3 regions of the Micrococcus sp. Mcc28 genome follow, and region 2 is predicted to be linked to each of the others. Evidence: riboswitches for the same ligand, from Rfam matches in the RefSeq annotation. Region 2 holds a riboswitch; each other region holds the start of a gene.
The links. Region 2 has a riboswitch for thiamine pyrophosphate ahead of NR073_RS01765 (thiamine ABC transporter substrate binding subunit). Riboswitches for the same ligand answer to the same signal wherever they lie in the genome.
Positions count from the first base shown of each region.

Region 1: it holds a riboswitch for thiamine pyrophosphate, as region 2 does, so the genes downstream of both, thiC (phosphomethylpyrimidine synthase ThiC) here and NR073_RS01765 (thiamine ABC transporter substrate binding subunit) in region 2, are expected to answer to the same signal.
Region 3: it holds a riboswitch for thiamine pyrophosphate, as region 2 does, so the genes downstream of both, NR073_RS00505 (FAD-dependent oxidoreductase) here and NR073_RS01765 (thiamine ABC transporter substrate binding subunit) in region 2, are expected to answer to the same signal.

Region 1 is NZ_JALJRH010000001.1:113,452-122,904, forward strand. Features, by position in the region: gene NR073_RS00525 (hypothetical protein) at 1-1,131, shown strand, start outside; TPP riboswitch at 1,194-1,308, shown strand; gene thiC (phosphomethylpyrimidine synthase ThiC) at 1,305-3,110, shown strand; gene NR073_RS00535 (hypothetical protein) at 3,481-4,401, shown strand; gene NR073_RS00540 (hypothetical protein) at 4,398-5,534, shown strand; gene NR073_RS00545 (ABC transporter ATP-binding protein) at 5,534-6,205, shown strand; gene NR073_RS00550 (DNA-3-methyladenine glycosylase I) at 6,311-7,060, shown strand; gene NR073_RS00555 (NAD-dependent succinate-semialdehyde dehydrogenase) at 7,124-8,539, shown strand; gene NR073_RS00560 (2'-5' RNA ligase family protein) at 8,594-9,187, opposite strand; gene putP (sodium/proline symporter PutP) at 9,184-9,453, opposite strand, start outside.
Region 2 is NZ_JALJRH010000002.1:165,657-175,109, reverse strand. Features, by position in the region: gene NR073_RS01785 (RNase H family protein) at 1-1,277, opposite strand, end outside; gene NR073_RS01780 (TetR family transcriptional regulator) at 1,490-1,996, opposite strand; gene NR073_RS01775 (ABC transporter ATP-binding protein) at 1,993-2,694, opposite strand; gene NR073_RS01770 (iron ABC transporter permease) at 2,694-4,424, opposite strand; gene NR073_RS01765 (thiamine ABC transporter substrate binding subunit) at 4,424-5,488, opposite strand; TPP riboswitch at 5,555-5,660, opposite strand; gene NR073_RS01760 (AI-2E family transporter) at 5,707-6,993, shown strand; gene NR073_RS01755 (agmatine deiminase family protein) at 6,959-8,008, opposite strand; gene NR073_RS01750 (bifunctional proline dehydrogenase/L-glutamate gamma-semialdehyde dehydrogenase) at 8,140-9,453, shown strand, end outside.
Region 3 is NZ_JALJRH010000001.1:103,396-112,848, reverse strand. Features, by position in the region: gene thiD (bifunctional hydroxymethylpyrimidine kinase/phosphomethylpyrimidine kinase) at 1-352, shown strand, start outside; tRNA gene NR073_RS00515 (tRNA-Arg) at 549-621, opposite strand; gene thiE (thiamine phosphate synthase) at 708-1,451, opposite strand; TPP riboswitch at 1,473-1,603, shown strand; gene NR073_RS00505 (FAD-dependent oxidoreductase) at 1,597-2,766, shown strand; gene thiS (sulfur carrier protein ThiS) at 2,763-3,005, shown strand; gene NR073_RS00495 (thiazole synthase) at 3,009-3,827, shown strand; gene moeB (HesA/MoeB/ThiF family protein) at 3,824-5,020, shown strand; gene argS (arginine--tRNA ligase) at 5,137-6,807, shown strand; gene lysA (diaminopimelate decarboxylase) at 6,816-8,288, shown strand; gene NR073_RS00475 (homoserine dehydrogenase) at 8,459-9,453, shown strand, end outside.

The DNA.
Region 1 (9,453 bases), on a different contig from region 2:
GCGCACCCCGGCCAAGCCGAGGAGTCGGCGCCGCTGCGGCCGACCTCCCCGCTCGGGATCGCCGCCACGTTCATCGGCACCACCATCGGCGCCGGGTACGCCTCGGGCAACGAGATCCTGCAGTACTTCGTGAGCTTCGGCCTCTGGGGCGGCACGGGGGCGCTCGTGATCGCCGGCGCGCTGTTCTTCCTGCTCGCGGTGATCGTGCTGCGGCTGGCGCAGAAGCTGCGGACCACGGACATCCACCGGATCGTGAACCCCACGACGTCGCGCGTGCCCACCTGGTTCGCGGACCTGTGCATCACCACGTCCCTGCTGGGGACGCTGGTGATCATGCTGGCCGGGGCCGGGGCGGCGGTGCACACCGCGTTCGGGCTGCCCTCGCTCGTGGGCTCGCTGGTGATGGCCGCCGTCTGCGTGGTCTCGGTGCTGGCCGGCATCACGGGCCTCGTGCGCGTCCAGGCCGTGGTGGTCCCCCTGATCATCGTGGTCGCCGTCGGCGTCGCGGTGTGGGGGTTGGCGAACCCGGGGGCCGCGGTGGACGACGTCGCCGCGCTCGTGACCTCGTCCCCGCTGATCAACCAGTGGTGGCTCTCGGGCGTGCTGTACGTGGCCTTCAACATCCAGCTGGCCTACGCGGTGCTCGCCCCGATCGGCGAGGAGAGCTCCTCGTCGGGCCGCTCCCTCGTCGCCGGGGCCGGGCTCGGGGCACTGGGCCTCGTGGTGATGGCCGGCGCGGTGATGGCCGCGCTGACCGTCCACGCCCAGCTCATCGGCCGTGCCGAGCTGCCCATGGTCGAGCTGGCCGCGATGATCGGCGGCTGGGCCGCCCTGCTGTACACGGTCGTCCTGCTGCTGGCGCAGTTCACGACGGCGGTCTCGTGCCTGTACGGCGGGGTGGAGCGCATCGCCCTGCTGTCCTCGATGCGCCGCGTGCCGGGCTGGGTCATCGCCGTCGTCACGGCCCTGGCCGCCACCCTGCTCTCGAGCGTCGGCTTCTCCGACCTCGTGGGCACCGTCTACCCCGTCCTCGGCTACGCCGGCATCGTCATCATCGTGATGCTGGTCGTGACGTGGATCGTCGAGCGCACCACGGTACGCCGGCGGGCGGCCCGCGCGGCGCGCGCCTGAGCGGCCCGCCGCATGGCCGCTGCCGACGGCGGTGAGGCCCCGCAGGGGACGTGCTAGGGTCGTTCGCATCCCACGGGAGCCCCACGGCACGGGGCTGAGACCGGGCTGACGCCGCCCGGAGACCGTCTGAACCTGTCCGGGTCATTCCGGCGAAGGAAGAAGGAGCCGCGGCCATGTCCGTTTCCGAGCGCACCCCCCTGCCCGCAGCCGAGTCGACGGCCGAGGTCGTCGCCGAGGAGAACTACCCCACGCACCGTCTGGGCTGGCTCGAGGACGCCGAGCACGGCATCCGCGTGCCCGTCACCGAGGTCCACCAGGACGACTCCCCCGACGGCACGCCCAATGCGCCCCTGACCGTCTACCGCACCATGGGCCCGGGCTCCGTGCCCGAGCGCGGCCTGCCCGCCCAGCGCGCCGAGTGGATCCGCGCCCGCGGCGACGTCGAGGAGTACGAGGGCCGCGAGCGCGACCTGCTCGACGACGGCCGCTCGGCCGTGCGCCGCGGCGCCGCCTCACAGGAGTGGGCCGGCGAGCGCCGCCCCCCGCTGCGCGCCAAGGAGGGCGCGCGCGTCACCCAGATGCACTACGCCCGGCGCGGCGAGATCACCCCGGAGATGCGCTACGTCGCCCTGCGCGAGGGCGTGGACGTGGAGCTGGTGCGCTCCGAGGTCGCGGCCGGCCGCGCCATCATTCCGGCGAACGTGAACCACCCCGAGTCGGAGCCGATGATCATCGGCAAGGCGTTCGCCGTGAAGGTCAACGCGAACATCGGCAACTCGGCGGTGACGTCGTCGATCGCCGAGGAGGTCTCGAAGCTGCAGTGGGCCACCCGCTGGGGCGCGGACACCGTGATGGACCTGTCCACGGGCGACGACATCCACACCACCCGCGAGTGGATCCTGCGCAACTCCCCGGTGCCGATCGGCACCGTGCCGATCTACCAGGCCCTCGAGAAGGTCGGCGGCGACCACCAGGCCCTGACCTGGGAGATCTTCCGCGACACCGTGATCGAGCAGTGCGAGCAGGGCGTGGACTACATGACCGTGCACGCCGGCGTGCTGCTGCGCCACGTGCCGCTGTCCGCGGACCGCGTGACCGGCATCGTCTCCCGCGGCGGCTCGATCATGGCCGGCTGGTGCCTGGGCCACCACAAGGAGAACTTCCTCTACGAGAACTACGACGAGCTCTGCGAGATCTTCGCGCGCTACGACGTCGCGTTCTCCCTGGGCGACGGCCTGCGGCCGGGCTCCGTGGCGGACGCCAACGACGCCGCCCAGTTCGCCGAGCTCGACACGCTCGCCGAGCTGACGGAGCGGGCGTGGGCGTACGACGTCCAGGTCATGGTGGAGGGCCCCGGCCACATCCCGCTGCACCTGGTGCGGGAGAACGTGGAGCGCCAGCAGGAGCTGTGCAAGGGCGCCCCGTTCTACACGCTCGGCCCCCTCGTCACGGACATCGCCCCGGCGTACGACCACATCACCTCGGCCATCGGCGCCACCGAGATCGCCCGCTACGGCACCGCGATGCTCTGCTATGTCACGCCCAAGGAGCACCTGGGCCTGCCGGACCGGGACGACGTGAAGACGGGCGTGATCACCTACAAGATCGCCGCGCACGCCGCCGACGTCGCCAAGGGCCACCCCGGCGCCCGCGACCGCGATGACGCGCTGTCCAAGGCGCGCTTCGAGTTCCGCTGGCGCGACCAGTTCGGCCTCGGCCTGGATCCGCAGCTCGCCGAGGAGTACCACGACGAGACGCTGCCGGCCGAGCCCGCCAAGACCGCCCACTTCTGCTCGATGTGCGGGCCGAAGTTCTGCTCCATGCGCATCAGCCAGGACATCCGCAGCGAGTTCGGCGGCGCGTCCGAGCAGGCGCGGATCGCCGAGGCCGGCATGGCCGCGAAGTCCGCGGAGTTCCGGGCCGCCGGCGGGTCCGTGTACCTGCCCGAGCCGACGATCCGCACCGCCTCGGACGCCTGAGGCCGGACGCGGGGTGAGGTGGGGCGGGATGGCCCGCCCCTGCGCCACCTGACGATCGCGTCATGACCTGAGGGCCGCCACCAGGTCATGACGCGATCGCCAGGACAAGGCCCTCCGGGACGGCGAAGGCGCGGCCCCACGGACGGGGCAGTGCGCTCGGTGGTCGATCGAGTGGTGATGCCTCTTGACTCACACACACACTGGGCTCACTATTCCGTCAGGCCCCTGTGATGCGTGTCCCATTCGCCCACAGGAATTGAGTGGATGGAATATGACGTGAAAGTCGACATGACCCCGCCGGTCCGCACCCCAGGGGCGCTTCCCAGGTGAGGCATCATCCAGCCGCTCAGCTCTCCTCGGGCCAGCCGTGATGACCCGGATGCTCGTCTCGAGATTCCTCCTTCTCCTGATCACGCTCGGAACAGCAGCGCTCCTCGCGTCCTACGTCGGGGTGGAGAAGGAGGAACGCTGGCGCATGGACGGCACGGTGTACGAGATCTCGGCATTCCCCGCTGGCGAGGCCTGGCCCATGATCCGGACGTCGCTGACGGGACCGGACTCCGGCTCTGCGGCCACGTCCACGAGCCCCCACGTGACTGCCCTCGCCGGCCGACCTGCTCTGGACGTGCTCCCGGATGGCGTCGCCCCGACCGCGGTCGTCCCCAGCACCTCCCCCTTTGCCGCACGTGCCGCTGCGGGCGAACTGAGCTGGCCGGACGTCGATCGGGTCGTCGTCCGAGACCTCTCCTCCGCGCCGGATCGCGCCACCGAAGCAGACCTCCTGGTCCCGTTCCTCTCCACCGACAGTTCGTCCCTTGCCGGCGTGATCGGCGGCTCACCGGCCCAGGTCGACGAGCTCGTCCAATCGCTGCGGCGGGCCGGTGTCGTCGTCGACGTCGTCCCGCTCCCGCCGCCGTGGGAGGCAGCGATGCGACGCAGTGTCCACGTGCCCCTGCTCGCCGTGATCGCCGGCTTCGCCCTGCTGGGCGCACAGGTCGTCTGGCGCACGACCCTGCGCAGTCGACTGCTCCCTGCCGTCACCTCGCACCGCCTCGTCGGTGCCTCCCCGCTGCGAGCGGCCCGGCTCGGTGTCCGGCCCGCCATGCTCGCCTGGGCGACCGCCGCCGCGAGTGCCGGCGGAGTCTGGCTCGTGGCATGGCCCCGGTGGGACGCGGAGATCGGGCTCACGGGGGGCACCGCTCTCCTCTGGTCCGCCGTGCTCGTCGTGGACGCCATCCTCATCCTCAGCACGACCCTGTCCACCCTCTGGGTCCGAAGGGCACACGCATGATGGCAGCCATGCGGGCCGTTGCGGACGGCCTCCGCGACCTGTTCGACACGCCCGGACTGCTGTTCCTGTCCCTGCTGCACACGACCGTGGCGTCGGTCGTGTTCGGACTGGCCCTGGGCGTCGCCGGCGGGGTGACCACGGCGCTCGAGGTGCTCGAGGACGCCGAGTCGTCGGGCCTGGTGACAGCCAGGATTCTGGACCCCGCCGTCACGACCGACCTCCGCCCCCGCGCCGTCGACACCGTCTCCCGGGCGTTCGCCGCCCATGTCGACGGAGTCGACCCCCGTGCCTTTCTCGTGACGGACGCCATCGGAATCGAGGACCCCCGGCTGCAGGGGGCGGTCATCGCCACGCCTGGTCTGGCCCGGGAGTTCGGCGCTGCCGCTGCCGTCAGTCCCGCCGAGGGCGTGTACTTCGCTCCCGCCGCGATCACCTCCGGGGGGCCGGGCGGCACCGTGTATGTGGGGTCCACACCCCACAGCTATGCCGGCCCACTCCCCGGGGACGCGGCCGCGCCGCGGGCCGACGGATCCCTCTGGCCCCTGGGTGAGTCGCCCGTCATCGTCACCAGCACCACGACCATGGCCGGCCTGATCGAACCGGCCCAGCTCGCGGCGGTCTACGGTTCCGTCGTGGCACGCCAGGACGCGGCCTCCGAGGTGAGAGCGGCACTCGACGTCCTCGAGGACGAGACGGGCGTGGTCGCCGAGTTGGCCCCGATCGCCTCGGCCAGGTCTCCGATCGCCCGAGAAGCCCGCGGTGCCGCGCTCATGGTCACCGCCTACACCGCCGGGCTTGCCAGCGCCGTCGTGACGGTGGTGAGCCTCCTGACGACCATGACCCGTCGACTCACGCCCGCGTGGCTGGCGCACCTGACGGTCGGGGCGCCCAGACGACTGATCCGGCTCCGGATCGCCACATCCGTGGCCGCGGTATGGGGCATTCCGGCCGTGCTCGGATCGTTGCTCGGCCTCGGCATCGCCTCGGAAGCGGGCGGACTGCGTCCGGCGCCTGCCGTCGTCGTGGTCGGGCTGGCGGTCGTCTTGGCGATCGCCGCTGCGTGCACCCGTCATCCCCTCCGCCGGCTGCACCGGGCCGTCCGCACGGCGGCACTCGTCGAAAGGACCGTGTGATGTCCCTGCTCACCGTGCACGACGTGCACCGCTCCTACCGCGGCCCCGCCGGGGATGTCCCCGTGCTCCGAGGCGTCTCACTCCAGGTCCCCGAGGGCGGCGTCCACGCGATCATGGGACCCTCCGGGTCCGGCAAGTCCACCCTGCTGCGGCTCCTCGCCTGCCTTGACACACCGGACGCCGGCAGCATCCGTGTGGCTGGGCGGAGCCTGCCGGCACCGTGGTCGTCCGACGGCGACGCCTACCGGAACCGGACGTGCGGCATCGTGCTCCAGGACCATCTGCTCATCGATCGGGCGACCGCCATGGACAACGCGGCCCTGCCGCTGCTCTACGCGCGGCCGCGCCCGGCGAAGCGCGAGCGTCGCGACATGGCCGCCGAGCTTCTGACGCGGCTCGGGCTCGGAGACCGTCTCCACCACCCCGTCGGCCGACTCTCCGGCGGCGAGCGCCAGCGCGTGGCCATCGCCCGGGCCGTGATCATGGGGCCCTCCCTGCTGCTCGCCGACGAGCCGACGGGCGCCCTGGACGAGGAGCGCACCGACGAGGTGATGGGGCTCTTCCGCTCCATGTCCCAGCCGGAGCGGGCGATCGTGATCGTGACGCATGACCCCGCCGTGGCGGCCCGGTGCGACCACACGTGGCGGCTGCGGGCCGGGCGGCTCGAGTGACGAGGTCCGGCCGTGCCTCCTGCACAGGTGTCCGCAGACGGCGTGGCGTCCCCGGGCGTCGCGTTCCGGTTCCGGATGTCCGGGGCCGCTCCTAGGCTCGGATGCATGAGCGCGCACCACGCCGACGACGGCCTCCCCGCCCCCGTCTCCACCCTCGCCGAGGATCCACCGGCCGACGGGCGACAGGCGCCGCCGAGTGGCGTCGTCGTGGGTGAGGACGGGCGGGCCCGCCCGCCGTGGGCGGCACGGGATCCGCTGCTGCGGGAGTACTACGACACGGAGTGGGGCCTGCCCGTCACGGACGAGCGGGGCCTGTTCGAGCGCCTCGTCCTCGAGGCGTTCCAGTCGGGCCTGAGCTGGCGGACCGTCCTGGCCAAGCGGCCCCGGTTCCGGGAGGTGTTCGCGGGCTTCGACGCGGACGCCGTCGCGGCGTTCGGGGACGCGGAGGTCGAGGCGCTGCTGGCGGACCCCGGCATCATCCGGAACCGGCGCAAGATCGAGGCGGCGATCGCGAACGCGCAGGCCGTCGTCGGGATGCGCGGTGAGCGGTTCGCCCCGCTGCACCCGGGCTCCCCCGGCGCGGGCCCCGCCTGGCACGGCGACGGCGACCGGCCGGTCCGCGGTCTGCCGGGGCTGGTCTGGGCGCACCAGCCTGCCGCGACCCCACGGCCGGAGACGGTGGCGCAGGTCCCCTCGACCTCGGACGAGTCGCGCGCGCTCGCGAGGGCGCTGAAGGCGCACGGCTGCCGATTCGTGGGGCCGACCACGTGCTTCGCCCTGATGGAGGCCGCCGGGATCGTGGACACCCACCTTCTCGGCTCCTGGCGAAGAGGGGCGTCCGGGATCTGGGAGTGAGCGGGGGCCTCCGGCAGGATGGGGAGCTCAACGCAGGACGTCCACACGAAAGGGTGACGACTGATGACCACCACCTCCGCCTCTCAGGGCTACCGCACGATCAACCCGGCCACCGGGGAGCTGCTGAAGTCCTTCGACAACGCCACGGATCAGCAGATCGCCGACGCCCTCGACGCCTCGCAGGCCGCGTACGAGCAGTGGTCCCGGAAGTCGGTGGCCGAGCGCGCCGCCGTCGTGAAGCGGATCTCCGAGCTGCTGGCCGAGCGCTCCAAGGACATCGCCGCGCTGATCACCACGGAGATGGGCAAGTCCCTCGGCGCGGCAGTCGGCGAGGTGCGCTACGGCGCCCAGATCTTCGGGTACTACGCGGACGAGGCCGAGGAGCTGCTCGCGGACCAGCGGATCAAGCAGTTCTCCGGGCAGGAGGCGTTCATCCAGCGGCTGCCGCTCGGCCCGCTGCTGGGGATCATGCCGTGGAACTTCCCGGTGTACCAGGTGGCCCGTTTCGTGGCGCCGAACCTCGTGCTGGGCAACACCATCCTGCTCAAGCACGCCGAGATCAACCCGCAGGTGGCGCAGCTGCTGGAAGAGCTCTTCACCGAAGCCGGGCTCCCGGAGGGCGTGTACCAGAACGTGTTCGCCACCCACGACCAGATCTCCACGATCATCGCCGATCCGCGCGTGCAGGGCGTGTCCCTCACCGGTTCGGAGCGGGCCGGCGCCACCGTCGCCGAGCAGGCCGGCCGGCACCTCAAGAAGGTTGTGCTCGAGCTCGGCGGCTCCGATCCGTACATCGTGCTCTCCGCGCCGGACGCCCGCGCCGCCGCCCGCGACGCACTGGCCACCCGGATGGGCAACTGGGGCCAGGCCTGCAACTCGAACAAGCGCATGATCGTCATGGAGGACATCTACGACGACTTCGTGGATGAGCTGGTCCAGCGCTCCTCGGCGATGAAGCCCGGCGACCCGACCTCGCGCGACGCCGACGTCTACGGCCCGCTGTCCTCCGAGTCCGCGGCCGACGGGCTCACCGAGCAGATCGCCGCGGCCAAGGAGGCCGGCGCCACCGTCCACGTGGGCGGCGAGCGCGTCTCCGGCCCGGAGGGCGAGGGCTTCTACGTCTCCCCGGCCGTGATCACGGACGTGGACCAGGAGAACCCCGCCTACACGCAGGAGCTGTTCGGCATGGCCGCCGTGGTCTACAAGGTGTCCTCGGCCGAGGAGGCCGTGGCGCTGGCCAACGACTCCCAGTACGGTCTCGGCGGCGCCGTGTTCTCCACGGACCTGGACGAGGCCAAGCGCGTGGCCGACCAGCTCGAGGTGGGGATGGCGAACGTGAACCTCGCCTCCGCCGCCGGCGCGAACCTGCCCTTCGGCGGCGTGAAGCGCTCGGGCTTCGGCCGCGAGCTCGGCCCCATGGCCGTGGACGAGTTCGCCAACAAGCGCCTGTACGCGGTGCAGGGCCCCCTGGAGGGCTGACCCGGGGCCGGGTCGGCCGGGCGGGTCTCCCGCTCCGGCCGCCCCGTCGGCCTCTCAGCCGCGCAGCGGGACGGTCGCCAGCACCTCGTGCAGCGGCCCGCCGGACCGTCCCTCGCCGAGCCGGGACGCCACGACCTCGACCCCGTCGGCGGTCCACTGCGGACCGCGGTACACGGCGAGCGCGCGCACGGCCTCGGCCAGCAGGACGGTGGCCGGTGCCGGCGGACGGGGCTCGCCCCGCCTCCGACCCCGAGGTCGGGGCGCGGCGGCCGAGACCCGCGCCACGGTGAGGTGGGCACGCCGGCGGTCCCGGCCGTCGTCGTCGGCGAGCCAGGGCTCCGCCAGGAGCGCGCCGAGCTCCCGGACCTGCCCGCCCACCCCCACCCAGAGCGTGCGGTGGGAGAACTCCCCCGCTCCGGCCAGGTGCAGGTGCAGCGGGGCATGTCCCGCCGCGATGCGGCCGGCGTCGGCGACGACGTCGTCCACGGCGCCGGCGGGCACCTCCGGGTGGAACGCCAGCGTCAGGTGCCGCTGCTCCGGCTCGGTCCAGCGCAGCGCGCGTCCGGCCCGGTCCCGGACGCCGTCGAGGGCCGGCTCGAGGTGGTCGAGCACGGCCCTCGGCGGACGGATCGCGAGGAAGAGCCTCACGCCTGCGCGCGCGGATCCGCGGCGGATGCGGTCGAGCCCCCGGCGGCGTCGCGCGTCATGGCGGCCGGGGCCACGTCCGGGTCCGGCTCGCGGCCGGCCACGATGTCGATCGCGCCGGTGAACTCGGCGTCGATCCGCCGCTGCACCCGGCGCGAGCGCTGGGTCACGAGGGACACCACCACACCCACCACGAAGGCGGCGACGAAGCCCGGCAGCAGCTCGTACAGGCCGAACCACTCCCACGTCTCGGCACTGGCCTCGGACCA
Region 2 (9,453 bases):
CCGACGCTGGCGTGGCGGGCGGCGGCCCGGGCGAGGTCGTCGGCCAGTTCGTTGCCGTGCACGCCCACGTGGCCCTTGACCCACGTGGTGTCCACCTGGACGTCCGCGGCCTGCGCCAGGTCGACGGCGGCCAGCAGGCGCCGCAGGGTGCGGCGGATGCGCTCGCCCCGGGCGCCGCCGAGGGTGAGCCGCTCGCGGCGGGCGGCGTTGAGCAGGGCCAGCGCGGTGCGCGAGTCCGAGTGGATGGTGACCCGGCCGCCGGGGGTGCCCGCCCACGCGCAGATCACGTGCCCCAGCACGAGCGCCTCGAGTTCCACCTCGAGCGGCATCGTGGCCCCGGCCACGGCCTGCACGGCCCACATGCTCGGCCCGGCGACGGCGGCCGCCCCGCCGATGCGGGAGCCGCGCAGCACGGAGCCGTCCACGTACACGTCCGTCACGTCCGCCTCGTCCGCGAACGTGAGGCTGTGGGTCACCCCGGGCAGGTTGCGGCGCAGGAAGCGGTCCGTGCGGCGGCGGGAGAGGAAGACGCCGGAGGAGCGGCGCAGCGCGTCCTCCTCCTCCTGGGCGGCCTCGATGGCCTCGAGCGGGATCCGGGCCGCGCCCGTCTGGGCGACCGTCTCCGGGTCCACGTCCGGCAGCAGGTAGCTGGAGCGCTGCGTGCCCACGGGGGACTCGTCGAGCCGGTAGGAGACCACGCGCGTGTCCACGGGGGCGAGGACCTCGAGCAGGGAGAGCAGCTCGGCGTCCCGGTCCGAGCGCAGCCGCACGATCACCGGGCGCTCCGGTGGCAGGTCGACGGTGACGGTGGACCAGAAGACGCTCAGATGCGCCGTGCCGACCATCCCGGTGTAGACGTGGCCGCGGACGTCGTCGCCGAGCTCGCGCAGCTCAAGCTCGCGGGCCACGTAGACGATGCCCCCCGTCGTCGGATGCAGGTCCAGGCGGAGGGCGGGGCCGTGGTCCACGCCGGGCAGCATGGCCAGCGGGCTGGCCACCACGCGGACGCCGTCCCGGCGGATCCGGGTGCGCGGCGGGGAGGGGCGGGGGACGACGGGGCCGGTGCGCGTGAGGTCGACGCCGTTCCGGTCCCGCGGGGTGCCCCGAGGCCGGCGGGCACGGACCACGCGCAGCGGGCGGTGCTGCTCCTCCGCCTTGGCGCCCGGGCCACGGAAGTCCCAGCCCACGTCGACGAGCGCCGCGGGGTGTGCGGGCTCGACGTCGTGATGCAGCGTCCGGTCCACGACCGTCCGCGGGTGGTTGATCCGTGCTCCCATGGCTTCGCCGGCTGTGTCGAAGGGGACCGCGCCGGAACTGTGAGCCGGGTCCGGCGGGCCATGCTGGTACTGCGGCGGTCGGGCGGGATCGCCGTGGACGAAGGGGACGACCCGTCCCGACCTGTTCTGCTCTGGGCGACCTTACCGAGCGCACCTGTGAGGAGGCAGGTCTCCTCTCCTCGGCCTCCCGCGCGGCGGCGTCGGACGAGGGGTCAGAGCGGGTCCGTGCGGTGCCGCTGCACGTCCGGGCCGGTCGCCACGCCGAGCGCTTGCGCCTGTGCGCGCTGCTGCCGCAGGGACACGGTGCCCAGCAGCAGCGCCAGGGCCCGCTCCCCGTCCTCCGGGGTGTCCGCCGCCTCGGTGAGCAGACGGTGCAGGCCGAGGCCGCCCAGCCCGAGCGCGAGGGCGGAGAGCACCACGTCCGCCCCGTCCCGGTGCCGCAGCAGGGCGGCCTCCGCGGCCTCGGCGCGGCCCGCCAGGTCCGTGACGCGGCGGGCGCGCACGGTCTCCTCCGCCTCGGCGACGATCCGGTCCGCCACCCGCGCCAGCAGTGACTGCTTGTCCGGCACGTGCCAGTACAGCGCGGAGGCCTGCACGCCCAGCACCCCGGCCACGCGCCGCATGGACAGGTCGCCCATGCCGAAGTCCTGCAGGATCCCGACGGCGGCGTCCACCACGTCCTGGGCGGTCAGCCGGGGGCGGGGTGCGGGCGGGGTCATGCCTGAGAGGCTACCGCCGGGCCGTCCTCCTCCGCCGCGATGCGTCCCCCCGCGCCGAGGCGCACGGTGCGGTCGGCCATCACGGCGGCCTCCGCGAGGTCGTGGGTGACGACGACGCCGGTCGTCCCCGCCGCCCGCAGCACCGCCCGGATGTCCTCGGCCAGGCGCCGGCGCAGGTCCGCGTCGAGCGCGGACAGCGGCTCGTCCAGCAGGAGCACCCGCGGGGCCGGGGCCAGCGACCGGGCCAGCGCCACGCGCTGGGCCTGCCCGCCGGAGAGCCGCTGCACAGGCCGGTCCGTGAGCTCGGTCAGGCCCACCAGGTCCAGCAGCTCGGCCACGCGTGCCCGCCGCCGGGCCCGGTCCCAGCCGGCGGACTCGAGGCCGTACGCCACGTTCCGGCCCACGGTCCGGTGCGGGAACAGCTGCCCGTCCTGGAACACCATCCCCACGCCCCGGCGGTGCGTCGGCACCGCCGCCACGTCCCGCCCGTCGAGCTCCACCGTGCCCGCCACGACGTCCTCGAGCCCGGCGATCCCGCGCAGGATCGTGGACTTGCCCGAGCCGGAGGCGCCCACGAGCGCCACGATCTCCCCGGCGGCCACGTCCAGGTCCGTCCCCCGCACGGGGGTGGAGCCGTCCGGATAGCGGATCGCCACATCCCGCAGCCGGAGGGAGGCCCCCGTCGTCGTCGGCGTCATCACAGACCTCCCGCCCCGGCCGGGCCCCGGGGGCGCAGCCGCTCGCACACCAGCATGATCCCGGCGCTCAGCACGGCCAGCACCGTGGCCGCCGCGAGCGCCATCCCGTAGTTGTCCGCGCCCGGCCGGCCCAGCAGCCGGGCGATCAGCACCGGCAGGGTGGGCGCGGACGGGCTCGCCAGGAAGCTCGTGGCCCCGAACTCGCCCAGGGACACCGCGAAGGCGAAGCCCGCGGCCACGCCCACGCCGCGGGCGAGGAACGGGCCGTCCACGGTGGCCAGCACCCGCCACGGGCCCGCCCCGAGGGTGCGTGCGGCCTCCCGCAGCCGCGGGTCCACCGCCGCGAGCACGGGCACGAGCGCCCGCACCGCGAGCGGCAGCGCCACCACCGCCTGGGCCAGTGGCACGAGCACGCCCGAGGCCGCCAGCTCCGGGAACGCGGCCCGCAGGGACACGACGAAGCCGAAGCCCACGGTCACCGCGGACACGCCGAGCGGCAGGAGCAGGGCGCCGTCGAGGGCCCGCTGGGCCACCAGCGCCGCGCGTGAACGGAAGGGCCGGGTCAGCAGCAGGGCCAGCGGCACGGCCACCACGAGCGTCACGAGCGTGGCGTCCACGGCCACCCGCAGGGACTGTTCGAGCGCCTGGGCCGGCGTCGACCCGCCCACGAACCCGCTGCCCGCGCTCGTGGACAGCAGCCGATAGTTGCCCAGCCCCCAGCCGTGGCGGGTGTGGAAGGAGCGCACCACGAGCGTCAGGATCGGCGCCACCACGAGCGCCACCACCGCGAGCATCACGGCCACCGGGACCGCGTCCGCGCGCGTGAGCCGGGCCGGCGGCGTCTCCCGCAGGCGCAGCGCCCGCTGGGTGCGCGCCGCCGTCACGCCGGAGACCACGACGGCGGCCAGCACCACCGCGAACTGCAGCACGGAGAACACCGCCGCGGTCCGCAGGTCCAGGTAGACGGAGGTCTGCACCCAGATCTCCGACTCGAGCGTGCCGTAGCCGGGCCGGCCGAGCGTCTGGACGATGCCGAACGCGGACGCGCAGAACAGGAACACCAGCGCCGCGCTCGCGGCGATCGCCGGGGCGAGCTGGGGCAGCGTCACGGTGCGGAACGCCCGCCACGGCGAGGCGCCCAGGGTGCGGGCGGCCTCGGTCTGGCGCGGGTCGAGCGCGTTCCACAGCGCGCCCACCTGGCGCACCACCACGGACACGTTGAAGAAGACCATGGCCAGCACGACGGCGGTGGTCGTCTGGTCCAGCCCGGTGAAGCCCAGCGGTCCGCCGGGGGCGAGCAGGGCGCGGAACGCGACGCCGACCACCACCGTGGGCAGCACGAACGGCACGAGCACGAGGGCGCGGAGCACGGCCCGCCCCGGGACGCGACGCCGGTGCAGCACGAACGCGGTCGGCAGGCCGAGCGCCACCGAGACCACCGTGCCGGCGGCGGCCATCCCGAGCGTCTGGCCGAGGATGCGCCACGTGCGCTCGCGGGCGAGGGTCTCCCTGAAGGCGGTGAGGTCCACGGCGCCGGTGAACGCGTCGGCGTCGCCGCCGATCCCGCGCCAGAGCATGGCCGCCACGGGCCACGCGAAGAAGACGAGCAGGAAGGCGACCGGCAGGACGGCGGCCACCAGCCACCACGGGCCGAGCCCGTCCCCCCGGCCGCGGGCCCGCCGGCGCGGCAGGTCCGTGCCGGGGGCCGCGACCTCGGTGAGCGCGGACATCAGCGCCGGGAGGCCTCGGCCAGGGCGGTCCACTCCTTCAGCAGGTCCTCGCGGCGCTCGTCGATGCGGGCGGGGTCCGGGGTGATGGCGTCCTCGACGAGCGGCGCGTTCTGCGCCCACTCCTCGGGCAGCTGCACCGACTCGTCGATCGGGTACATGTACATCGACTCGGGCAGGGCGGACTGGACCTCCTCGGTGAGCAGGAAGTCCACGAACGCCTGTGCGCCCTCGGGGTTCTTCGCGCCCTCGAGCACGCCGGCGTACTCGACCTGCGGGGTGCAGGAGTCCTCGATCACCTCGGTCTCGGGGGCGAACGCGGGGGAGGAGGAGTAGGAGAGCACCACCGGGAACTGGCCCTTGCCCTCGCCGCCGGAGAAGTCCGAGTTGTAGGCGTCGGACCAGCTGTCGGCGATCTTGCCGCCGTTCTCCATCAGGCCCTGCCACCAGTCCTGCCAGCCGTCGTCGCCGTACTTCTCCGTGGTGGCCGCGAGCAGCGCCAGGCCGGGGGAGGAGGCCACGGGGGAGGTGGCGACCGTCAGCTTCGCGTACTCGGGGTCGTCGAGCTGGTCGATCGAGGTGGGGGCCTCGACGTCGTGGGCCTCGAACCATGCCGGATCCGTGTTGAAGCACACCTGGCCCTGGTCCACCGGGGTCATGCGGTCCTCCACCATCCGGTCCTGTGCGGAGGCGGGCAGGTCCTGCGGGGTGTATTCGGCGACGACGCCCTCGCGGACGAGGCGGTGCGCCGAGTGGTCCTCCACGCCGTAGACGCCGTCCACGGTGGGCTCGTCCTTGGCCAGCAGGAGCTGGTTCACCACGCTGCCGGCGTCGCCGGGGGCCGTCGTCTTCAGGGTGTAGCCGGACTCCTGCTCGAACTTCTGGACGAGCTCCTGGGGCAGGTTGAACGAGTCGTGCGTCATGATCGTCACCGTCGTCGGCTCGCCGCCGGCGCCGGCGGCGGACGACGACGCCCCGTCGCCGGACGAGCCGGACACCGAACAGCCGGTGAGGGCGAGGGCGGCCACTGAGAGGGCGGCGAGGGCGCGGTGCGGGGTGCGGGACATGGCGGTTCTCCTCTGGGACGGCAGAGGGGCCGGGACGAGGCCGCCACCGGAATCCCGGGACGACGTCGACCGGGAGACTCGACTTCCTTCGCCGGTGCGGACCGGCGCAGGTTCGAGGGTCTGCGGCGGACCGCACTCTCAGCGCCGCGCGGGCGCTCCCCTGTCGATGTGGACTGGTCCCGACCCTACCCCGTCCGGCCCGCGCATAGACTGCCCGCGTGAGCGCCGCACAGCCCGCGGGGGTGACCCCGCCGCCCGCCTCGTCCAGCCCCGCCTCCGACTGGGACATCCGCCGCCCCCACCGCATGTGGCCGCGCATGCTGGTGATCGTCCTGACGCTCGCGGGCCTGGTGCTGGTGGTGCAGTTCTTCCAGGGGATCGCCTCCATAGCGGCGCCCGTCTTCCTGGGGCTGAACCTCGTGATCGTGGCCTACCCCCTGCAGGCCTGGCTCATCCGCCGGGGCCTGCACCCCGTGCTCGGGGCCGCCACCACCGTCCTGCTGGTCGTCGCGGTGATGGCCGTGTTCGGGGGCATGATGGTGTGGTCCGGCCTCGAGCTGGTGGCGGAGCTGCCGAAGTACGCGGACCGCTTCCAGCAGATCGTCCTGGACGTCTCGCACTGGCTCAACGAGCGCGGCGTGACCCCGGACATGGTGTCCCAGCAGCTGGCCTCGATCGACATGAGCACCGTGACCGGGACGGCCGTCAGCGCCATCACGAAGATCGCCACGAACGTCTACGCGGTCTTCGGTCTGCTCGTCACCGTGATCATGGGCATGTTCTTCCTGGCGATGGACTCGATGGACGTCGAACGCCGCGTCCGCCTGCTCAGCACCGCCCGCCACGAGTTCGGCCACGCCCTGGTCGAGTTCGCCCAGGGCGTGCGCCGCTACTGGGTGGTCACCACGGTGTTCGGCCTGATCGTGGCGGTGCTGGACGTGATCGCCCTCATGCTGATCGGCGTGCCGCTCGCGCTCGTGTGGGGCGTGCTCAGCTTCCTCACCAACTACATCCCGAACATCGGCTTCATCATCGGCCTGCTGCCGCCGGCCGTCCTGGGCCTGGCGGCGGGCGGCTGGTCCGACTTCCTGTGGGTGGTGGTCAGCTACTCGGTGCTGAACTTCGTGCTGCAGTCCGTGATCCAGCCCAAGGTGGCCGGCGACGCGATCGGCGTGATCCCCACCGTCAGCTTCCTCTCCCTGCTCTTCTGGGCCTGGGTCCTCGGCCCGCTCGGCGCGATCCTCGCGCTGCCCTGCACGCTGCTGGCCAAGGCCGTGCTGATCGACGCCGACCCGAACGCCCGCTGGATCAACGCGCTCATCGCCTCGGACCTGAAGGGGATGGAGCGCCGTCAGTCCTCGCTCCTGGAACGGCTGCGCCCGGCGGCCTGGCGATCCGACGCGCACGGGGGAGATGAGGACCGCGCCTCGGCGGACGGCGGGGACGACGACGGTCCCGCGACGGACGAGGTCACGGGCGGGGCTGGAGCAGCACCAGGTCGTTGAGCGCGCCGGCCAGCCGCAGCAGCGGCGGGGCGGGGAACGACAGCTGGGGCAGCCCCGGGTGCAGTGCCGCGCACGCGGCGGCCGCGGCCTCCTCGCCCGCGGCGTCCTCGAACGCCGGCCGCAGCACCGCAGCGCCCAGCGGCAGCGTGTCCAGGAGGGAGCGGGGGCCCCGCTCGGCCGGGTCGTACGCGGCGGGCTGCGCCGCCCCGGTCACCGTGCGCACGCGCAGGGGCCGGCCGGCGGCGTCGTCGGCGCCCTGCAGGAAGCGCAGCGCCGCCGCCGCGTAGGGGTGCTCGGGGTGGAACCGGTCGCCGCGCCAGTGCACGGCGGCCTCGCCGTCGCCCCCCAGCCGCACCCACGAGGCCAGGTGGCCGGGCCCGCCCCACGGCCCGGTGTCCGGCCGCGGTGCCGGCGGCACCCACAGCACCCGGGTGATCCCCAGCAGGGCGGCGAACTCGGCGGCCACCTGGCCGGGGGTCCACGCGCCGTTGATCCGCCCGTCCAGCACGGGGTCCGCGGCCACCACGGCCGTCCCCTCGCCGTCGCTCACCCAGGCCCCGCGCGGGGCGCACAGCAGGGGGGTGAGCAGCGGCAGTCCCGCCGCCTCCGCCACGGCCGTCGCGGCCGCGCCGTCGAGCGGCCCGGTCCCGGTCAGTCCCGCGGCGCTGCGCCAGGCGACGGCGGCCAGGCCCTCGGGGCGGCGGATGAAGCTCGGCCCGGTGCGGCCCAGCAGCGGTGAGCCCACGGGCGCGCGCAGCAGGTCCACCTCCGGGGGCACCAGCCGCGCCGCCCCGGCGTCGCGCGGGTGGGCGAGCACGGTGACCGGCAGCACGGCGGCGAGCGTCTCGGCCAGGCCCACGACGGCGTCCCGCGTCTCGTCTAACAGCGTCGGCACCGGGTGGCGGTGGGGCAGGACGAGCCAGGCCCGCTCGGGCGGATCCTCGGGTCCGGGCACGGGCACGACGACGTCCCGGCGCTCCCGCGCGTCGGTGGGGACGGGGTCGGCGGCGGCCATGGCGGACGGGCTCCTGGGAAGACGGCGGCGACGCGCGGGCGCGCGGCGAGGGGATGTCCATCGAGCATAGGCGTCTGACAGGAAGCCGCGGCGGTTTGACCTGTGACCCGGCACACGTGCAGAGTGCGGCCATGACCGCGATGTTCTCCGCCCAGGACCACGACGATCTCGACCGGGTCCTCGGCGCGACCGGCGGGATCCCCGACCCCGCCGACCTGCACGCCCTCGCCGACGACGCCGTCGCGCAGGTGCGGCGTTGGCTCGCCGAGTCCCGCGACCATGAGGCCGACTTCGCGGCCCGCCAGCTGGCGGGCGCCCTGAAGGAGCCGGGCGGCCTCGACTTCATCGTGCGCTTCGTGGACCACGTGGTCCGTCCCGAGGACCCCGCGATCGCCGCCCGGGCGCTGCGGGAGCTCGCCGGTCGCGCCCCCGGCTTCCTGCCCCCGGCCCTGCGCGCCGTCCTCGGCGTCGGCGGCCGCGCCGCCCCGCTCGTGCCGCGCATCGCCGTCCCCACGGCCCGCCGCGTGCTGCGGCACATGGTCTCCCACCTGATCGTCGACGCGCGGGACCGACAGCTCGGCAAGGCCATCGCGGCCCTGCGCGACGAGCACACCCGGCTGAACATCAACCTGCTGGGCGAGGCGATCCTCGGCCAGGGCGAGGCGGACCGCCGGCTCGAGGGCATCGCCGCGCTGATCCGCCGCGACGACGTCGACTACGTGTCCGTGAAGGTCTCCGCCGCCACCGCCCCGCACGCGCCCTACGCGTTCGACGAGGCCGTCGCGGACATCACCGAGCGGCTCACCCCGCTGTTCGAGCTCGCCCGGGACCGGGACACCTTCATCAACCTGGACATGGAGGAGTACCGCGACCTCGACCTCACGCTCAACGTGTTCACCGCCCTGCTCGAGCAGCCGGGCCTGCGCGACTACGAGGCCGGCATCGTGCTGCAGGCCTACCTGCCGGACGCGCTCGCGGCCATGGTGCGCCTGCAGGAGTGGGCCGCGCGCCGCGTCGCCGCCGGCGGCGCCCCGGTCAAGGTGCGCGTGGTCAAGGGCGCCAACCTGCCCATGGAGCGGATGCAGGCCTCCCTCACGGGCTGGCCGCTGGCCACGGTGGGCTCGAAGCAGGAGGCGGACACCAACTACAAGCGCGTGCTCAACTACGCGCTCACCCCGGAGCATCTGGCCCACGTGCGCATCGGCGTGGCCGGGCACAACCTCTTCGACGTCGCCCTGGCCCACCGGCTGATCGAGCGCCGCGGCCTCGACCCGGCCGCCGTGGAGTTCGAGATGCTGCTCGGCATGGCCACCGGCCAGGCCGCCGCCGTCCGGGCCGACGTCGGCGCCCTGCTGCTCTACACGCCCGTGGTGCGGCCCGAGGAGTTCGACGTGGCGATCTCCTACCTCGTGCGCCGCCTCGAGGAGGGCGCCTCCCCGGAGAAC
Region 3 (9,453 bases), on a different contig from region 2:
GGCCGCCGAGCACGGGGTGACGGTGCTGCTCAAGGGCGGGCACCTGGACGAGACCGAGGCGCCCGAGGCCGCAGCGGCGGAGGTGCCGGACGCCGTCGTGCGCGTGGACGGGGCTGTGCACGAGGTGCGCGGCCCGCGCGTGACGACCCGCGCCTCGCACGGCACCGGCTGCACCCTCTCCTCGGCCCTGGCCACGCTGGCCGGGGCGGGCCTGAGCTGGGAGGACGCACTCGAGCGGGCCAAGCCGTGGCTGGCCGACGCGATGCGGGCGGGGGAGGCGCTCGCGGTCGGGGACGCCTCGCGGCCGACGTGGCACGGGCCCGTCGACCACGGTCATGCGCAGCGGGGCTGAGGGCGGGACCTCCGGGCTTCGACACGTTCGAGGCGGGAAATCCGGCGAATACGCACCTCGGGACGTCCCATGAGGTCGATTTCCCGCCTCGAATGCCGGTGACCCGGACCTCCCGCTCCGCTCGAGCGTCCGGGTCCGCAGAACGCAGAAGAGCCGGACCACCGTGTCGCCACGGGGGTCCGGCTCTGTTCGCTCGTGCCCCCGGCAGGATTCGAACCTGCGGCCTTCTGCTCCGGAGGCAGACGCTCTATCCCCTGAGCTACGGAGGCGGGGGTCGCGACGCGTCGAGCGCGTTGCGGACTCGTCGACTCTACACCATCAGGACGGCCCGTCCGTGACCTCCCCGCGGGGCGCGTCAGCCGGGCAGGCCCGCGCGCAGGGTCCGGGCCGCGGCCTCGGGGTCCTCGGCCTGCGTCACGGCGCGGACCACCACGATCCGTTCCGCCCCGGCCGCGCGGACCTCGGGCAGCCGGTCCGCGTCGACGCCGCCGATGGCGAACCACGGCCGCGCCCCCGCCGGGTCCTCCGCGTCCAGGCGTGCGGCGAGGGTCGGCAGTTCCAGTCCGACGGCGGCCCGGCCCGGCTTCGTGGGCGTCGCCCACACCGGCCCCGTGCAGAAGTAGTCCAGGCCGTCCTCCGCGCGGGCGCCGCGCACCTGCGCCTCGGTGTGGCACGAGCGGCCGAGCACCACGTCCGGGCCCAGCAGGGCGCGGCACTGCGCGGTGGTCAGGTCGGTCTGGCCCGTGTGGAACACGTCCACCCCGGCCAGGGCGGCGACGTCGGCGCGGTCGTTGGCGGCCGAGAGCGCCCCGTGCTCCCGGGCCAGCGGGACGAGCGTGGCGAACGCGGCCAGCTCGACCGCCACGTCCACGGCCTTGTCCCGCACCTGGATCACGTCTACTCCGCCGCGGAACGCCGCCGCGCAGAAGTCGGCGAACGCGGCCGTGTCGAGCGTGCCGTCCGGGCGCAGGAACCGCTGCAGGTCGGTGCAGACGTACAGCCGGGAGGCGGCGAGGCGGGCGCGGCGGCGCGCGCCGGGGCCGGTGCCGCCGTCGTCGCGGCCGGCCGCGGTCATCAGGAGCGGATCGGGGGAGTGCATGCGCCCACTGTGGCAGACTGGCCGCTGTTCCATGGGAGCCCGGGCCGCACACGCCGGGCTGAGAGGGCCGCAGGGGCGCACCGCGCCGGCGCGGCCGACCATCACCACTCGATGCGGGTCATGCCGCCGTGAGGAGGACCGGTCCGTGCACGTGGCCGTCGTCGGGGCCGGGATCATCGGCCTCACCGCCGCCGTGCGTCTGCGTGCCGCAGGCCACGCCGTCACCCTGATCGCCCCCGAGCTGGACGCCGCCGGGCGCCCGCACGCCGTGGCCGGGGCCACCCACGCCGCGGCGGGGATGCTCGCGCCGCTCGCCGAGACCCAGTTCAGCCAGGACGACCTCGCCCCGCTGCTGCAGGCCGGCTGGGAGGCCTACCCGGCCCTCGTGGACCTGCTCGCCGCCTTCACCGATGTGGAGACGGGCTTCCTCGCACAGGGCGCCTGGATCGTGGCCGCGGACCCCTCGGACGCCCGCGCCTGGGACCACGTGCTCGAGCACGCCTCGATCCTCGGTCGCCGGGTCGAGCCCGTCTCCGTCCGCGCGCTGCGCCGCGCCGAGCCCGCCCTGGCCCCGGGCCTGGCCGCCGGCTTCGACGCCCCGGACGACCATCAGGTGGACCCGCGACGGCTCGCCGCCGCCTGCGTCGCCGCCCTGCGCGCCGAGACCGGACCCGACGGCGGCCCGCTCCCGGTCGGCGCCGGACCCGCCGCCCGGTTCGTGGCCGGACGCGTCACCGCCGCCGGCCCGGAGGGCGAGGGGGTGCGCCTCACGCTGGCCGACGGGGGCGTCCTCACCGCCGACGGCGCGGTCCTCGCCGCGGGCCTGGGCCACCGCGGGATCGGCGGCGCGGCCACCGCCGTCGAGGTCCCGCTGCGCCCCGTCCACGGCGACGTGCTGCGTCTGCGGGTGCGCCCCGAGCAGCTGCTGCCGGGGGAGTCGCACCTGATCACCCGCACCGTCCGCGGCCTCGTCCACGGGCGCCAGGTCTACCTCGTGCCCCGCGCGGACGGCACCCTCGTGGTCGGCGCCTCGGCCCGCGAGGACGGCCTGGCCGGCACCTCCGCCGGGGCCGTGCTGGACCTGCTCGCCGACGCCGCCGCGATCCTGCCCGCCGTCCGCGAGTGCGAGCTGGTCGAGATCACCACCGCCGCCCGCCCCGGCACCCCCGACGACGCCCCGCGCGTGCTCGCCGTGCCCGAGGCTCCGGGCGCCGTCGTCGCCACCGGCTTCCACCGTCACGGGATCCTGCTCGCCCCCTGGGCGGCCGGGCGGATCCTCGAGCTGCTGCACGCCCGCCTGAAGGAGATCGCATGAGCACCCTCCCCCTGACCCTCAACGGAGAGCCCGCCGAGCTGGCCGTGGCCACCGTCCGCGACGTCGTCGCGCACGTCACCGGGCGCGCGATCGGCGAGGACGGCGCCGCCGCGGATGGGCGGCGGCTCGGCGTGGCCGTGGCGGTCGGCGGCGAGGTCGTGCCCCGGTCGGCCTGGGCCACCCGGGAGCTGGCCGCCGGGGACGAGGTCGACGTCGTCACCGCGGTGCAGGGGGGCTGAGCGATGGCCGAGCACCGCACCCCGCCCGCCGCCCCCGCGATCCCGCCGCTGCGGATCGGCGGCTACGACCTGGCCTCCCGGCTCATCATGGGCACGGGCGGCATCACCGACCTGACCGCCCTCGAGGGCGCCCTCGTCGCCTCCGGCACCACGCTCACCACCGTGGCGCTGCGCCGCTGGTCCGCGGACACCCGTGACGGCCTGGTCGCGCTGCTGGACCGCCTCGGCATCGACGTGCTGCCCAACACCGCCGGCTGCTACACCGCCCGGGACGCCGTGCTCACCGCCCGGCTCGGCCGGGAGGCGCTCGAGACCGACCTCGTGAAGGTCGAGGTCATCGCCGATGAGCGCACCCTGCTGCCCGACGTCGTCGAGACCCTCGAGGCCACCGAGCGGCTCGCCGCCGACGGCTTCACCGTCCTGGCCTACACCTCGGACGACCCCGCCATGGCGCTGCGCCTCGAGCAGGCCGGCGCCGCCGCCGTCATGCCGCTGGGCTCGCCGATCGGCTCGGGGCTGGGCATCCTCAACCGCGCACACCTGGAGCTGATCGTCTCCCGCGCCTCCGTGCCGATCGTGCTCGACGCCGGCGTGGGCACCGCCTCGGACGTCGCCCTGGCGATGGAGGCCGGCTGCGACGCCGTGCTCGCCGCCTCGGCGATCACGCGCGCCGCCGAGCCCGCCCGCATGGCCCACGCGTGCCGGCTCGCGCTCGAGGCGGGCTTCCACGCCCGCCGTGCCGGGCGCATCCCGCGCCGCGAGCACGCCCTGGCCTCCTCGCCGATGGCCGGGCGGGTCACGGCCGAGGAGGACGAGCGGTGACCGCCGCCCTGGACCCCGCCGCCCGCGAGCCCCGCGACCTCACCGCGCTGTCCGACACCCAGCTGGAGCGCTTCGCCCGCCACCTGAGCCTGGACGGCTTCGGCCCCGAGGCCCAGCTGGCGCTGCTGCGCTCCCGCGTCCTCGTGGTCGGCGCCGGCGGCCTCGGGGCGCCCGTGCTGACCTACCTCGCCGCCGCGGGCGTGGGGGAGGTCCACGTGATCGACGACGACATGGTGGACCGCTCCAACCTGCACCGCCAGGTGATCCACGCCGAGGCGGACCTCGGCCGCCCCAAGACCGCCTCCGCCGCCGCGACGATGCGCGGCCTGCACCCCGAGGTGCGCGTGGTCGAGCACCGCGAACGCCTGACCGCGGCCAACGCGCTCGAACGGGTCGGCGCCGTGGACCTCGTGCTCGACGGCACGGACAACTACGCGACCCGCTACCTCGTGGCCGACGCGTGCGAGATCGCGGGCGTGCCCGTGGTGTGGGGCGCGATCCTGCGGTTCGCGGGGCAGGTGAGCGTGTTCGCCCCGGGCGGGCCGCTGTACCGGGACGTGTTCCCGGAGCGGCCCGAACCCGGCGAGGTGCCCTCGTGCGCGCAGGCCGGGGTGCTCGGGGTGCTGCCCGGGATCATCGGCTCCCTCATGGCGGCCGAGGCGATCAAGCTGCTCACCGGGGTGGGCGAGCCCCTGGTCGGGCGGCTGCTCTCCGTGGACGCCCTGACGATGCGCTTCCGTGAGCTGCGGCTCGTGGCCGACCCCGAGCGGACCCCCGTGACGGACCTGTCCGCCCACGCGGCCCAGGCCCCCCGCCCGGACGACGCCGACGCCCCCGACTCGGCGGAGGCGTGCGGCGCCGCGGGCGGGGAGATCGCCCCCGCCGCGCTGGCCGCCCTGCTCGCCGACCCCGCCCGGGCCGCGTCCCTCACCCTGCTCGACGTCCGCGAGGACTGGGAGCGCCGCCTGCGCCGCGTCGAGGCCCCCGCGGCGGTGGCCGATCGACACGTCCCGCTCGAGGCCGTCCTCGCGGAGCCGGCGGCCCACGCGCCCGGGCAGGACCGCGTCCTGGTGGTCTACTGCGCCGCCGGAGCCCGGTCGGCCCGGGCGCGGGACGCCGTCGTCGGGGCCGACCCGGGCGCCGGCGGGCGCGTCCTGTCCCTCGCCGGCGGCCTCGCCGCCTGGCCCGCCTGACCCCCCCACCCCGACGAACCCTGCGAGATGGCCCCCACCGCGGGCCGGAGGGGGCCATCTCGCAGGGTTCGTTCGCACGCGCACGGGCGCGGCGGCCCTTCCGTAGACTTGCGCGGGTGAAGCCCGAAGACCTCTCCGCCCTGCTGTCCGCTGTCCTCACCGACGCCGTCGATGCCGGTGACCTCCCCGCCGCGCTGCGGGAGGAGATCACCCCCGCGCGCGTGAAGGTGGAGCGACCCCGCAGCCGCGAGCACGGCGACTGGGCCACCAACGTCGCCCTCCAGCTGGGCAAGAAGGCCGGGATGGCCCCGCGCGACCTCGCCGGGCTCGTGGCCGAGCGCCTGACCGACAAGCCGGGCATCGCCGCCGTCGACGTCGCCGGCCCCGGCTTCCTCAACGTCACCCTGGACGCGGCCTCGGCCGGCGCCCTGGCCCGCGAGATCGTCGAGGCCGGCCCGGAGTACGGCCGCAACGACGCCCTGGCCGGGCACACCGTGAACATGGAGTTCGTCTCCGCCAACCCCACCGGCCCGCTGCACATCGGCCACACCCGCTGGGCCGCGCTGGGCGATGCGATCGCCCGCCTGCTGCGCGCCTCGGGGGCGGACGTCACCGCCGAGTACTACGTCAACGACGCCGGCAACCAGATGAACGTGTTCGCCGACTCGGTCCTCGCCCGCCTGCACGGCCGCGACGTCCCCGCGGGCGGCTACCCGGGCGCGTACGTGCAGGAGCTGGCCGACGCCGTCGCCCTCGAGCACCCGGACGTGCGCGAGCTGACGGACGAGGCCGCCCGCCCGGTGGTCCGCGAGGCCGCGTACCGGCTCCAGATGCAGGACATCAAGGACACGCTCGCCGCCTTCGACGTGCACTTCGACGTGTTCACCTCGGAGCAGACGCTCCACGACTCCGGCGCGATCGACCAGGCCGTGCAGCGGCTGCGCGAGCAGGGCCACATCGAGGACCGCGAGGGCGCCGTGTGGCTCAAGACCACCGACTTCGGCGACGACAAGGACCGCGTGCTCATCCGCGCCAACGGGGAGCCCACCTACTTCGCCGCCGACGCCGCCTACTACCTCCACAAGCGCGACCGCGGCTTCGAGGAGAAGGTGTACCTGCTCGGCGCCGACCACCACGGCTACGTGAACCGCCTCAAGGCGATCGCCGCCGCCGCCGGCGACGACCCGGCGACGAACATCGAGATCCTCATCGGCCAGCTCATCTCGGTCAACGGCGCGAAGCTCTCCAAGCGCGCCGGCAACATCATCGAGCTCAAGGACCTCGTGGAGTGGCTCGGCCGCGACGCCCTGCGCTACGACCTGGCCCGCTACCCCGCGGACTCGCCCCTGACGATCGACCCCGAGCTGCTGCGCTCCGCCACGAACGACAACCCCGTCTACTACGTGCAGTACGCCCACGCCCGCGCCTCGGGCGCGGCGCGCACCGCGCAGGCCCACGGCGTGGACCGCTCCGAGTTCGACGCCGCCCTGCTCACCCACGCCACCGAGTCGGAGCTGCTGGCCCAGCTGGCGGAGTTCCCGGCCGTCGTCGGCGCGGCGGCGCGCCTGCGCGAGCCCCACCGCGTGGCCCGCCACCTCGAGGTGATCGCCGGGGCCTACCACTCGTGGTACGCCGCCTGCCGCATCGTGCCCATGCCCACCGACGACGGGACGCCGCGTCCCGTGGAGACCCTCAACCGCACCCGCCTGTGGCTCAACGACGCCACCGCCCAGGTGCTGGCCAACGGTCTCGGCCTGCTCGGCGTGACCGCCCCGGAGAAGATGTGAGCGCCCGGATGACGACGCCGCAGCCCGCCCCCGCCTCCCCGCTCGCCCCCGCCTGGCTCCCCGCGCCGGGGGACCCGGACGCGCTCGTGCCCGGCCTGTGGGCCGCCGGCGTGGACCGCGCCGCCGACGGCGAGCTCACCGTCCAGGGCCTGCGCGCGAGCGCGCTCGCCGCGGAGTTCGGCACGCCGCTGCTCGTGGTGGACGAGGACGACTTCCGCGCCCGCGCCCGCGCGTTCCGCGAGGGCTTCGACACCGCGTTCGCCGACCTGTGCGGGGGAGCGGACGTCTACTACGCCGGCAAGTCCATGCTCACCCTCTCCACCGCCCGCTGGGCGGCCGAGGAGGGCCTGCGCGTGGACACCGCATCCGGCGGCGAGCTGGCGATCGCGCTGGCCGCCGGCGTCGACCCGGCCCACATCGGCCTGCACGGCAACAACAAGTCGGACGCCGAGCTGCGCACCGCCCTCGAGGCGGGCGTGGGCCGGATCATCGTGGACTCGCTCGACGAGCTCACCCACCTGGCCGCGCTCGCGGCCGAGGCCGGCCGCCGCGCCCCCGTGATGCTCCGGCTGACCCCGGGCGTGCACGCGCACACCCACGACTTCATCGCCACCGCGCACGAGGACCAGAAGTTCGGGCTCTCCCTGGCCCCGGCGTCCACCGACCGGGACGGCAACGTGGCCGGCCGCTCGCCGGCCGCCGTCGCCGTGGCCGCGGCCCTGGCGGCCGAGTCGATCGACCTGCTGGGCGTGCACTGCCACATCGGGTCCCAGATCTTCGAGGCCGAGGGCTTCGGGCTGGCGGCCGGACGCGTGCTCGAGTTCCTCGCCGAGATCAAGGCCGAGCACGGGGTGGAGCTGGCCGAGCTCGACCTCGGCGGCGGCCACGGCATCGCCTACACGGCCGTGGACGAGCCGCGCCCGGCCGCGGAGATCGCCGACGCCCTCGCCGACGACGTCCAGAAGACCGTCGAGCGCCTCGGCCTGAGGTGCCCGCGGGTCTCGCTCGAGCCGGGGCGGGCCATCTCGGGCCCCGCGGGGCTGACCCTCTACACGGTCGGGGTGACCAAGACCGTGGACGCGGACGCCCCCGACGGCGGCACCGCGGCCCGCCGCTACGTCGCCGTGGACGGCGGCATGTCCGACAACCCGCGTCCCGTGCTCTACGACGCCGACTACACCGCCGTCTCCGCGCGCCGCACCTCGGAGGCCGAGCCGGCGCTCTCCCGTGTGGTGGGCAAGCACTGTGAGTCCGGCGACATCCTGGTCCGCGACGTGTACCTGCCGGCCGACCTGGGCCGCGGCGACCTGCTGGCCGTGCCGGCCACGGGCGCGTACACGCACGTGATGTCCTCGAACTACAACGCGCTGGCCCGCCCGGCCGTCGTCGCGGTCTCCGGCGGGCAGGCGCGGGTGATCATCCGTCGCGAGACGCAGGAGGACCTGTTCGCCCGCGAGGCCGATCCGCGCCTCGCCCGCTGAGGACGCGGGCGCGGCGCACCCGGCCGCCGGCCTCGAGCCCGGGTGGGTCCGTCCCGCTCTGCGGACACCGAGTGTCGCGCGGTGGGACGGGCCGGGGCGCCGCGCTAGATTCGAGGCCAGCCGGGCCGCGCGGTCGCGCGGGCCCGACCCACCCTGGATCACGGAGGACCATGCCCCAGCACACCGACGCCCCCACCGCACTCAAGGTCGCCCTGCTGGGCGGCGGGACCGTGGGGTCCCAGACCGCCCGGATCCTCACCGAGGACGCCGACATCCTGCGGGACCGCGTGGGCGCCGACCTCGAGCTCACGGGCATCGCGGTGCGGGACACGGGCGCGACGCGCGACTGGCAGGCGGACCCGGCGCTCTACACGACCGACGCCGAGGCGCTCGTGGACGGCGCGGACGTCGTCATCGAGCTGATGGGCGGCATCGAGCCGGCCCGCACCCTGATCCTGCGCGCCCTGGCCGCCGGCACGTCCGTGGTGACCGGCAACAAGGCACTGCTGGCCCAGCACGGCGAGGAGCTGTACGCCGCGGCCGCCGCCACCGGCGCGCAGCTCAGCTTCGAGGCCGCCGTCGCCGGCGCCATCCCGATCCTGCGCCCGCTGCGCGACTCCCTGGGCGGCGACCGCGTCACCCGCGTGATGGGCATCGCCAACGGCACCACCAACTTCATCCTCGACCGGATGGACTCCGAGGGGGCGGACTTCGACGACGCCCTCGCCGAGGCCCAGCGGCTCGGCTACGCCGAGGCCGACCCGACCGCCGACGTCGAGGGCCACGACGCCGCCGCGAAGGCCGCGATCCTGGCGACCATCGCGTTCGGGGCGCCGTACACACTGGACCAGGTGGCCGTCGCGGGCATCACCGCGATCACGGCCGAGGACAACGCCGCCGCCGCGGAGGCGGGCTACGTCATCAAGCTGCTGGCGATCGCCGAGCGCGGCCGCGCCGCCGACGGCGCCGAGGGCGCGGTCCTGCGCGTGCACCCCACCCTGCTGCCGCGGGAGCACCCGCTGGCCTCCGTGCGCGGGGCGTTCAACGCCGTCTTCGTGGAGGCCGACAACGCCGGCGAGCTCATGTTCTACGGTCCCGGCGCCGGCGGCGCCCCCACCGCCTCCGCGGTGATGGGCGACGTCGTCTCGATCGCCCAGCGCATCGT